One region of the Priestia sp. YIM B13491 genome, then DNA from elsewhere that is predicted to be linked to it. Evidence: riboswitches for the same ligand, from Rfam matches in the RefSeq annotation. Region 1 holds a riboswitch; the other holds the start of a gene.
What was found. A riboswitch is a leader RNA that binds a small molecule or an ion and turns the genes downstream of it on or off. The one in region 1 is predicted to bind glycine.

Region 1 (4,206 bases):
AGTTTGCTGCATGCTGATCCTCCTCGCTGTCTTCGTATTGAATAATAGACGTCAAGTTCTCCATTTTGATTTTTATTTCTCCTTCACTCCGTGAATGAAATAAAATATCTTGAATATGCTCTTCGATATTTTTTAAATCAAGCTTTGTTAAAATATCATCTAGCTCTCCAACAACCCGTTCAAAAAGGTTTATTTTTTCGTACAGTAATTTTAAAATATGTTCTTCGACCGTATGTTGAATGGCTAAATTGTAAATGTGAACATCATGTTTTTGACCTAAACGATGGACCCTTCCAATTCGCTGTTCTAGACGCATTGGATTCCACGGCAGATCATAGTTAATGATATGATGACAAAACTGAAGGTTGATTCCTTCTCCGCCTGCTTCAGTGGCAATAAATACTTGCGCGTGGCTTTCAAAAAGCTGCTTCATCCAGTCTTTTTTACCTCGCTTAAATCCGCCTCTAAAGGGTACAGAGGTAATTCCATGCTGTTTTAAATACCACTGTAAATACAGTTGAGTTGCCCTGTACTCAGTAAAAATAATGACTTTATCATTAATTTTCTGAACGAGCTCTAGCACTTTTTCTGCTTTTGCATTTTGCGGCACTTGCTGAAGTAGTTCCATTAATGGCGTAATCATATGTTCCGTTAATGCGCTGTTTTGATCTTCCTGACGTTCCAGCATGTTTTTTAATGTCATATACACCGCTTCACGGCTGCTGCAGGCCTCTCGCTGCAGAGTTAAAATTGAAAAAGCGCTTGAAGGGTGGAGTCCGTTTCCTTTAAAAGATGTAATTGCATCGTACAGCTCCCGTTCTTTTGGCGAGAATTCAACAGGAACGGTTTGAACAATTCGCTTCGTCCATTCGATACCCGTATCGTGGCGGCGATTTCGAATCATAACTTTGTTAACAAGCTCTTTTAAGTGTTCATCGTTTTGCAAAGAGCGTTTTTTAGCGGAAAATAATTCTTCGAAATAGTCTTTATTGCCGAGATGGCCAGGCTTTAAAAGAGAGACTAAGTTAAAAATTTCTTCAATTCGATTTTGAATCGGTGTTGCGGTTAGCAACAGACAAAATTTCTTTTTTAGACTTTGCACAAATTCATAGTTTTTTGTTTTGTTGTTTTTAAGTTTGTGAGCTTCATCAATGATGATGAGATCGTAGTCTTGTTCAAGCACAATTTCTCGATGAGGAGAACGTTTTGCTGTATCAATTGAAGATACAACGATGTCACACTGATCCCACACATATGATTTTCTTTGAGGAACTGCGGGAATATAAAATTTTTGATTCAATTCCATAGCCCACTGTGAAACAAGCGAAGCTGGAACTAAAATGAGAACTTTTTTAACAAGTCCGCGAATCATATATTCCTTCAAAATTAGCCCTGCTTCAATCGTTTTCCCCAGTCCTACTTCATCTGCTAAAATGGCTTTCCCATTCATTGTTTCAACTACTTGTTTGGCTACTTCGAGCTGATGAGGAAGCGGCGTTAAATCAGCTAGATGTTTTGGGCTTTGCAGTCCTTCAAATTCTGAGATAAGCGTTTGGTCTTCTATTTCATAGGCAAGTTTATACAAATCCCATGCAGACCAAGGGCCATCTTGCTCCAATTTAGTTGAGAAGGCTGCTTCCCATGTTTCATCGATGTTTAATTTCACTTTCATGATAAAAATGCTCCTTTGTAAAAAATTTTTATTGAACAAATGATAAGAATCAGGTAGGATAAAAATATATTTAGAAAATTTGAAAAAGAAAATAGATTAGCACTTTACAAATGATTGTGTGAATAAAGATAGATACATCTTTCAGTAGTATGCCCAACTTTACCAACTTTATAGAAGCGAATGACGACACGGGGAGAGACTACTTGAATGTAGCGCCGAAGGAGCAAGCAATAAAATTGTGAATCTCTCAGGCAAAAAGACTCTTGTTTGACGCAGCTCTGGAGAGTGTCTATGCGTTTATAGACCACCCACGAGGCAAACCTATTCGTTTATAGGTAAACTTTCAGGTGAAAAGGACAGAGACTTCCTACTAAATACAGTAGGGGGTTTTCTGTCCTTTTTTGTTTGGATACATAGTGATCCCCACACTATTTGAAAACTCCCCGTTATGAAAAGTTTCACGTGAAAAAGAGGAGGACATAAATATGACAACAGAATTACACAAAACGCCGCTTTATGATACCTATCAAAAATATGGTGCCAAAACAATTGATTTTGGCGGATGGGCTCTTCCCGTTCAATTTTCTTCTATTAAAGAAGAGCATGAAGCTGTACGTACAAAGGCAGGGCTTTTTGATGTCTCTCATATGGGAGAAATTCTTGTAACAGGAGCTGATAGCTTAGCTTTTCTTCAGCACACGATGACAAATGACGTTTCTACCCTCGTAGATGGAAAAGCGCAGTATACGGCTATGTGTTATGAAGACGGAGGCACGGTAGATGATTTGCTGATTTATAAAAAAGCAGATCAAGAGTATTTGCTAGTCGTAAACGCTGCTAATATTCAAAAAGACTATGAGTGGCTGGTGTCTCACAAACAAGGAGATGTAACGCTCGTTAATCAATCTGATGAAACTGCGCAGTTAGCTTTACAAGGTCCTGTAGCAGAAAAAGTTTTACAAACGTTAACGAACGAAAATTTAGCTCTATTAAAGCCATTTACATTTGCTGATGATGTAGAAGTAGCGAATATAAAAGCTCTCGTTTCACGTACTGGGTACACCGGGGAAGACGGCTTTGAAATTTATTGTTCTTCAACTGACGCCGCTCACTTGTGGACGGCTATTTTAGAAGCAGGCAGTGATGAAGGTGTGCTGCCTTGCGGATTAGGAGCTCGCGATACGCTTCGTTTTGAAGCCACTTTGGCTTTATATGGCCAAGAGCTTTCAAAAGATATTACGCCCATTGAAGCCCGAATTGGATTTGCAGTAAAAACGAACAAAGACAGCTTTATTGGAAAAGAAGTGTTAAAAGAACAGCGTGAAAGCGGGGCACCTCGTAAGCTGGTAGGAATTGAAATGATTGATAAAGGTATACCAAGACACGGTTACGAAGTATTTGCAGATGAAGAACAAATTGGATTTGTGACAACAGGTACACAGTCACCGACATTAAAGAAAAACATCGGTCTAGCACTATTGTCAGCAGAGTATACAGAGCTTGGTCAAGAAGTGGAAGTGCAGGTTCGGAAAAAACGCTTAAAAGCAAAAGTGGTTTCAACACCTTTTTATAAACGTTCAAAGTAAGCTTTGGGGAGGAATTTAACATGTTACATCGCTATTTACCAATGACAGAACAAGATCAGCAGCAAATGTTAGCAGCAATTGGTGTTTCATCTGTTGATGATTTATTTTCAGATATTCCGCAGCGCGTTCGTTTTCAAGGAGAATACGATATTAAAAAAGCGGCCTCAGAGCCTCAGTTGTTAAAAGAATTAAATAGTATGGCTGCTAAAAATGCTCATTTAAAAGACTATGCTTCTTTTTTAGGAGCAGGAGTTTACGATCATTACATGCCGGTTATTGTTGATCATGTTATTTCTCGTTCGGAATTTTATACGGCCTATACTCCGTATCAACCAGAAATTTCTCAAGGAGAACTTCAGGCCATCTTTGAATTTCAAACAATGATTTGTGAGTTAACGGGGATGGACGTGGCTAATTCTTCTATGTATGACGGAGGAACTGCTTTAGCAGAAGCCGCTATGCTCAGTGCGGGTCAAACAAAAAAGAAAAAAGTACTTGTCTCTGCGGCTGTTCACCCTGAGTCAAAAGATGTGTTAAAAACGTATGCGAAGGGTCAATACATTGAAGTGGTAGAAATCCCTGCAGCAGACGGAGTAACAGATATGATTGCATTAGAAAAAGAGATGGGGAGTGATGTGGCAGCTGTTATTGTCCAGTATCCAAATTTCTACGGACAAATCGAGCCGTTAAAAGAAATTGAAGAAATTACCCATCAAGAAAAATGCATGTTTGTGGTTTCAAGCAATCCGTTATCATTAGGTTTACTTACGCCTCCTGGAGAGTTCGGAGCTGATATTGTCATTGGAGATGCACAGCCATTTGGTATTCCAAGTCAATTTGGAGGCCCGCACTGCGGATACTTTGCAACTACGTCTAAGCTTATGCGAAAAATCCCAGGACGTTTAGTAGGGCAAACGGTAGATGAAAACGGTAAGCGAGGGTTTGTTT
Region 2 (4,206 bases), on a different contig from region 1:
CTTGAGAAATATTAGGCAGCATCACTCTTGAAACAATAAACATTAGCGTTAATATGGTACAAATAAGAAGCACGTTAATCGTGAAGATTTTCCAAAACGTATGAGATTTAAACCATTTCATGTTTGTTCACCTTAATCTAATGAAGTCTACCTTCATTGTACTCCAAAATGAAGACTTTTCCATATAAATGACGGAATTCCATCTTTAGACATAGAAGAAAAGCAATTTGTTCTACATTCCTAACAGAAAACTATGAGCTTTCTCACTGTGTTTTCTGTTAGAACAACTTTTAGTTTTCTTCTATAAACTTTGCTTCCTGCATTTTATTCATGCAGTAGAAATCAATTATTTATCCTCCACTAAAAAGACCTCATCACGGAGTGATGAGGTCAGAAGTTTACTATATTCTTTTATAAAAAATTATGATTGTTTCCTGCTGATTTTCTAGCCTTTAAAGATTTATTTATTTTCCCTTTCTAGTCCAGTAAAAAATAAATAAGAGAATAAACCAAACGGGCGTCAACAATAAGGCTGGGCGCGTCGCGTCAGAAAACAGCATAATAATAAGAATCACTGCAAACAACGCTAGCACAACATAGTTTATAAATGGTGTTAACGGTGCTTTGAATGTTGATGCTGCATGCAGCTGCGGACGCGTTTTTTTATATCTTAGATGGCAAATCAAAATGATACTCCACACCCAAATAAAACAAATAGCGCTGATGGTTGTTACGATGCCAAAAGCTTGATCTGGTATCAGTTTGCTTAATAAAGCTCCCGCCGAGATAACCAGCGTAGATACAAACAATCCGTTGCTTGGTACGTGGTTTTTGTTCAGTTTTGCAAACGTAGATGGCCCTTGGTCATTTTTACTTAAGTTATATAAGATACGGCTCGTTGAAAACATTCCGCTATTACAAGCAGAAGCGGCTGAAGTTAATACAACAAAATTAATAATTCCAGCAGCAAGCGGAATTCCGACTAAACTAAAGGTTTTAACAAATGGGCTTTCTGCTGCATTCAATTCCATCCACGGGTTAATAAATAAAAGAACGATAAGCGCTCCAACATAGAAAAATAAGATTCGCAGCGGAATTTTATTAATGGCCGATGGAATATTTTTTTGGGGATTTGATGTTTCCGCTGCCGATACCCCTACCAATTCAACCCCGACGTATGCGAAAATAACCATTTGGAATGAAAGTAAGAAACCTGAAACCCCATTTGGAAACAGTCCTCCGTGATTCCAAAGATTTTGAACCGTAACGGATCCTGCATCTGTTTTAAATCCGATTACCAGTAAAATAACGCCAATAACAATTAACGCAAGAATCGTAATAACCTTTATTAAAGCAAACCAAAACTCTAATTCTCCAAATAATTTTACGGTTAATAAGTTAAGTCCTAATAAAATGATTACACAAATAAGTGCAGGAATCCACTGAGGAATATTGAACCAATATTTCACATATACGCCAACGGCAATCACATCAGCCATAGCTGTCATGATCCAGCAAAACCAGTACGTCCACCCTGTGACAAATGAAGCCCATGGTCCAAGATACTCTTCAGCAATATCTGTTAACGATTGATAACCTGCTTTAGACAGCAGTAGTTCTCCTAGCGCTCTCATCACAAAGAAAAGCGCAATACCCACAATTAAATAAGCAAAGATGATAGAGGGACCCGCAAGCTGTATGGCTTTACCAGAACCTAAAAATAATCCCGTCCCAATGGTTCCTCCAATCGCGATTAGCTGAACATGACGATTGGATAAATCCCTCTTTAATTCTCGTTGTTCCAACTCTAACTCCTCCTAACAATAAAACCTTTGATGCGATCGTGCGGACTACAAAATAAAGTCCAATAAAAAAAGAGATTGGATGCGCTCCAATCTCATGGTCATAAGAATAACAAATATTATGGTACATGCTACCAATTAGTAACATGCCAAATAAATATCCGGTACTCTTCTGTCCTTTTGCCTGAGATTGTGAACCCTTCGGCGTCGCGAAACTATCGCGATCTCTCCAGAAGCTGCTCCTGCTATAGTTTGATCCATAGCAATCATAGCTTTCTACGTATTAAATTTTTCGATCAAGATAATGACTGTCGAATAGTTGTTTATTCTAATACCAGTTGGATGCTTTGTCAACAAGAAAGATGACTTTCATTTATTTACCTTCTTCGAAAGAAGGTAATGAAACAGGTTCAATCGTCAACTTAGTATCCTTTTCTACATGCTACCTGAGTCCCTGCGGAAACCTAAATACGTTAAATGGATCGTACTTTTTATTTACTCTTTCTAACCGCTCTGCGTTGTCTCCAGAATACTCATACTCGTAGTTTCTAAGGTTGCTGATAGGGAAATTCACATAGGAGCCTTTCGTAATACGTTTAATATATTGAAATCGCTTATACAGCCACTCTCTGTTTGCTCGTGCAAACGCATCGTCTGTCCATACAGATTGAAAGCCCAGAATATATCTAGCGTTTCTGTAAAAGAAGGCCGTTTCTCTGTTACCAACACTGCGAATTTCTCCTCCTAGTGCATAAAAAGAAATCGCGGCGTAAATGGACCCTTCTGCTGGACGCTGTATGAGATCTGCAAGATTTTCAAGCTCGCCAACTGAATAACTTCTTTGCACAAATCTTCCCGTTGACTTAAATTTTTCAGACGGAGGATAGGTTGCTTCTATCTTTTGTACCGCTTCAAGAAAAGATAATGACTCTAGCTCGACTCGGAACCCCTCCACCTCTGCAAAAGGCTGCAAGATCTTTCGAGCTCTTTCTGGAGATCCGTAAAAGAAGCCGTTCGCAAATATGCCCAATCCTTCTCCTTCTGCATTATAAAAACTGGCAACTAGCGTCATACGTTTGTCCAATTCAGGCAGCCAGCTTTGCCATATATTCATCACTTGTACCTGTTTTTCTCTTGTAGTACCTACATAAAAGAAGCGAACAAGCGTCACAGAGCTGTTCGTCGGTTTTGGAAGCTGAAACGTCATGCTTGCCACAACGCCAAAATTACCGCCACCAGCACCTCGGCATGCCCAAAAAAGATCCGCGTTACACGATTTGTTTGCTTTAATAATCTTTCCTTCATAATTGACCAACTCTAGCTCTATCAAGCTGTCACAGCCTAATCCGTAAAGTCTGCTCGAAAGCCCCCAGCCTCCTCCGAGCGTAAAGCCAGACACCCCAACAGTCGGACACGTTCCTCCTGGAAACACATATCCATTCGAACCGATAAAATCATACACTTCCGTATTTTTCGCTCCTGCTTCCATCTTTAAAATGTTCCGTTTCCTATCTAATTTCACCCCATTTAATCGACTAATATCAATGACTAATACACAGTCACCCGTAGAATATCCTTCATAATGATGACCGCCAGATCGAATGCGAATCTCAACACGATGCTTACGCGCCCAGTGGATCGCATTCACAACATCCTGGTTTTTTTCACAGTACACAATCACAAGCGGAAATTTATCAATAGCGCGATTCCATTCCTGACGAGCTTCCTCATAAATGGGGTCTTTTGGCGTTACCACTTCGCCCGTAAGTCCTTTTAAAAACATTGAGTCCATTTAACCTCTTACCCTTTGTACATACTTTTTAGTAGTTTTATTAATATAGTATTATCGATGTGGTTAAAGGTTTGGGTTTTGGGATAGAGTTTGCGTTTATTATTTGTACAAAAGACGTCACTATAGTTTATCTTAAAGGCATTAACCCTCTTATGTAATTTCTCTTTAGCGACGTAACACTTTCCATGACTAAACTTTATGGGAATTTCATCTCACTATACTAAGATATTTTTTTACACTAAAAGAACAGATGTTGAATTTTAACAACTTTCTCCATTTAATAAGAGTACAGCTCAAAGAAAAAAGAGCAGAATCTAATCTGCCCTTTACTCTTTTTCTATTCATTTTTTTAACGTCAAACTCACCACATTCTCCACGTGCGCCGTATGCGGAAACATATCAACAGGCTGAATGTAATCAACATGATAAGCCTTCGACAGCTGCTGCACATCTTTCGCTAATGTAGATGGATTACAAGAAACGTAAACCACTTTCTTTGGCTTCACTTGTAAAATCGTTTTTAGAAGATGGTCATCACAGCCTGTTCGCGGCGGGTCAACGACGATAACTTCTGGCTTCCAGCCTTCTTTTACCCACTGCGGCATCCATTTC

Region 2: it holds a riboswitch for glycine, as region 1 does, so the genes downstream of both, ACFX4E_RS22835 (amino acid permease) here and gcvT (glycine cleavage system aminomethyltransferase GcvT) in region 1, are expected to answer to the same signal.

Annotation. Positions count from the first base shown of each region.
Region 1 covers NZ_JBHZOR010000001.1:403,718-407,923, forward strand. Annotated here, with positions in the region: gene ACFX4E_RS02075 (YqhG family protein) at 1-12, opposite strand, end outside; gene ACFX4E_RS02080 (DEAD/DEAH box helicase) at 1-1,672, opposite strand, end outside; glycine riboswitch at 1,853-1,945, shown strand; gene gcvT (glycine cleavage system aminomethyltransferase GcvT) at 2,158-3,258, shown strand; gene gcvPA (aminomethyl-transferring glycine dehydrogenase subunit GcvPA) at 3,279-4,206, shown strand, end outside.
Region 2 covers NZ_JBHZOR010000008.1:24,600-28,805, forward strand. Annotated here, with positions in the region: gene ACFX4E_RS22830 (PAS domain-containing sensor histidine kinase) at 1-121, opposite strand, end outside; gene ACFX4E_RS22835 (amino acid permease) at 465-1,805, opposite strand; glycine riboswitch at 1,965-2,045, opposite strand; gene ACFX4E_RS22840 (FAD-binding oxidoreductase) at 2,245-3,594, opposite strand; gene rlmD (23S rRNA (uracil(1939)-C(5))-methyltransferase RlmD) at 3,936-4,206, opposite strand, start outside.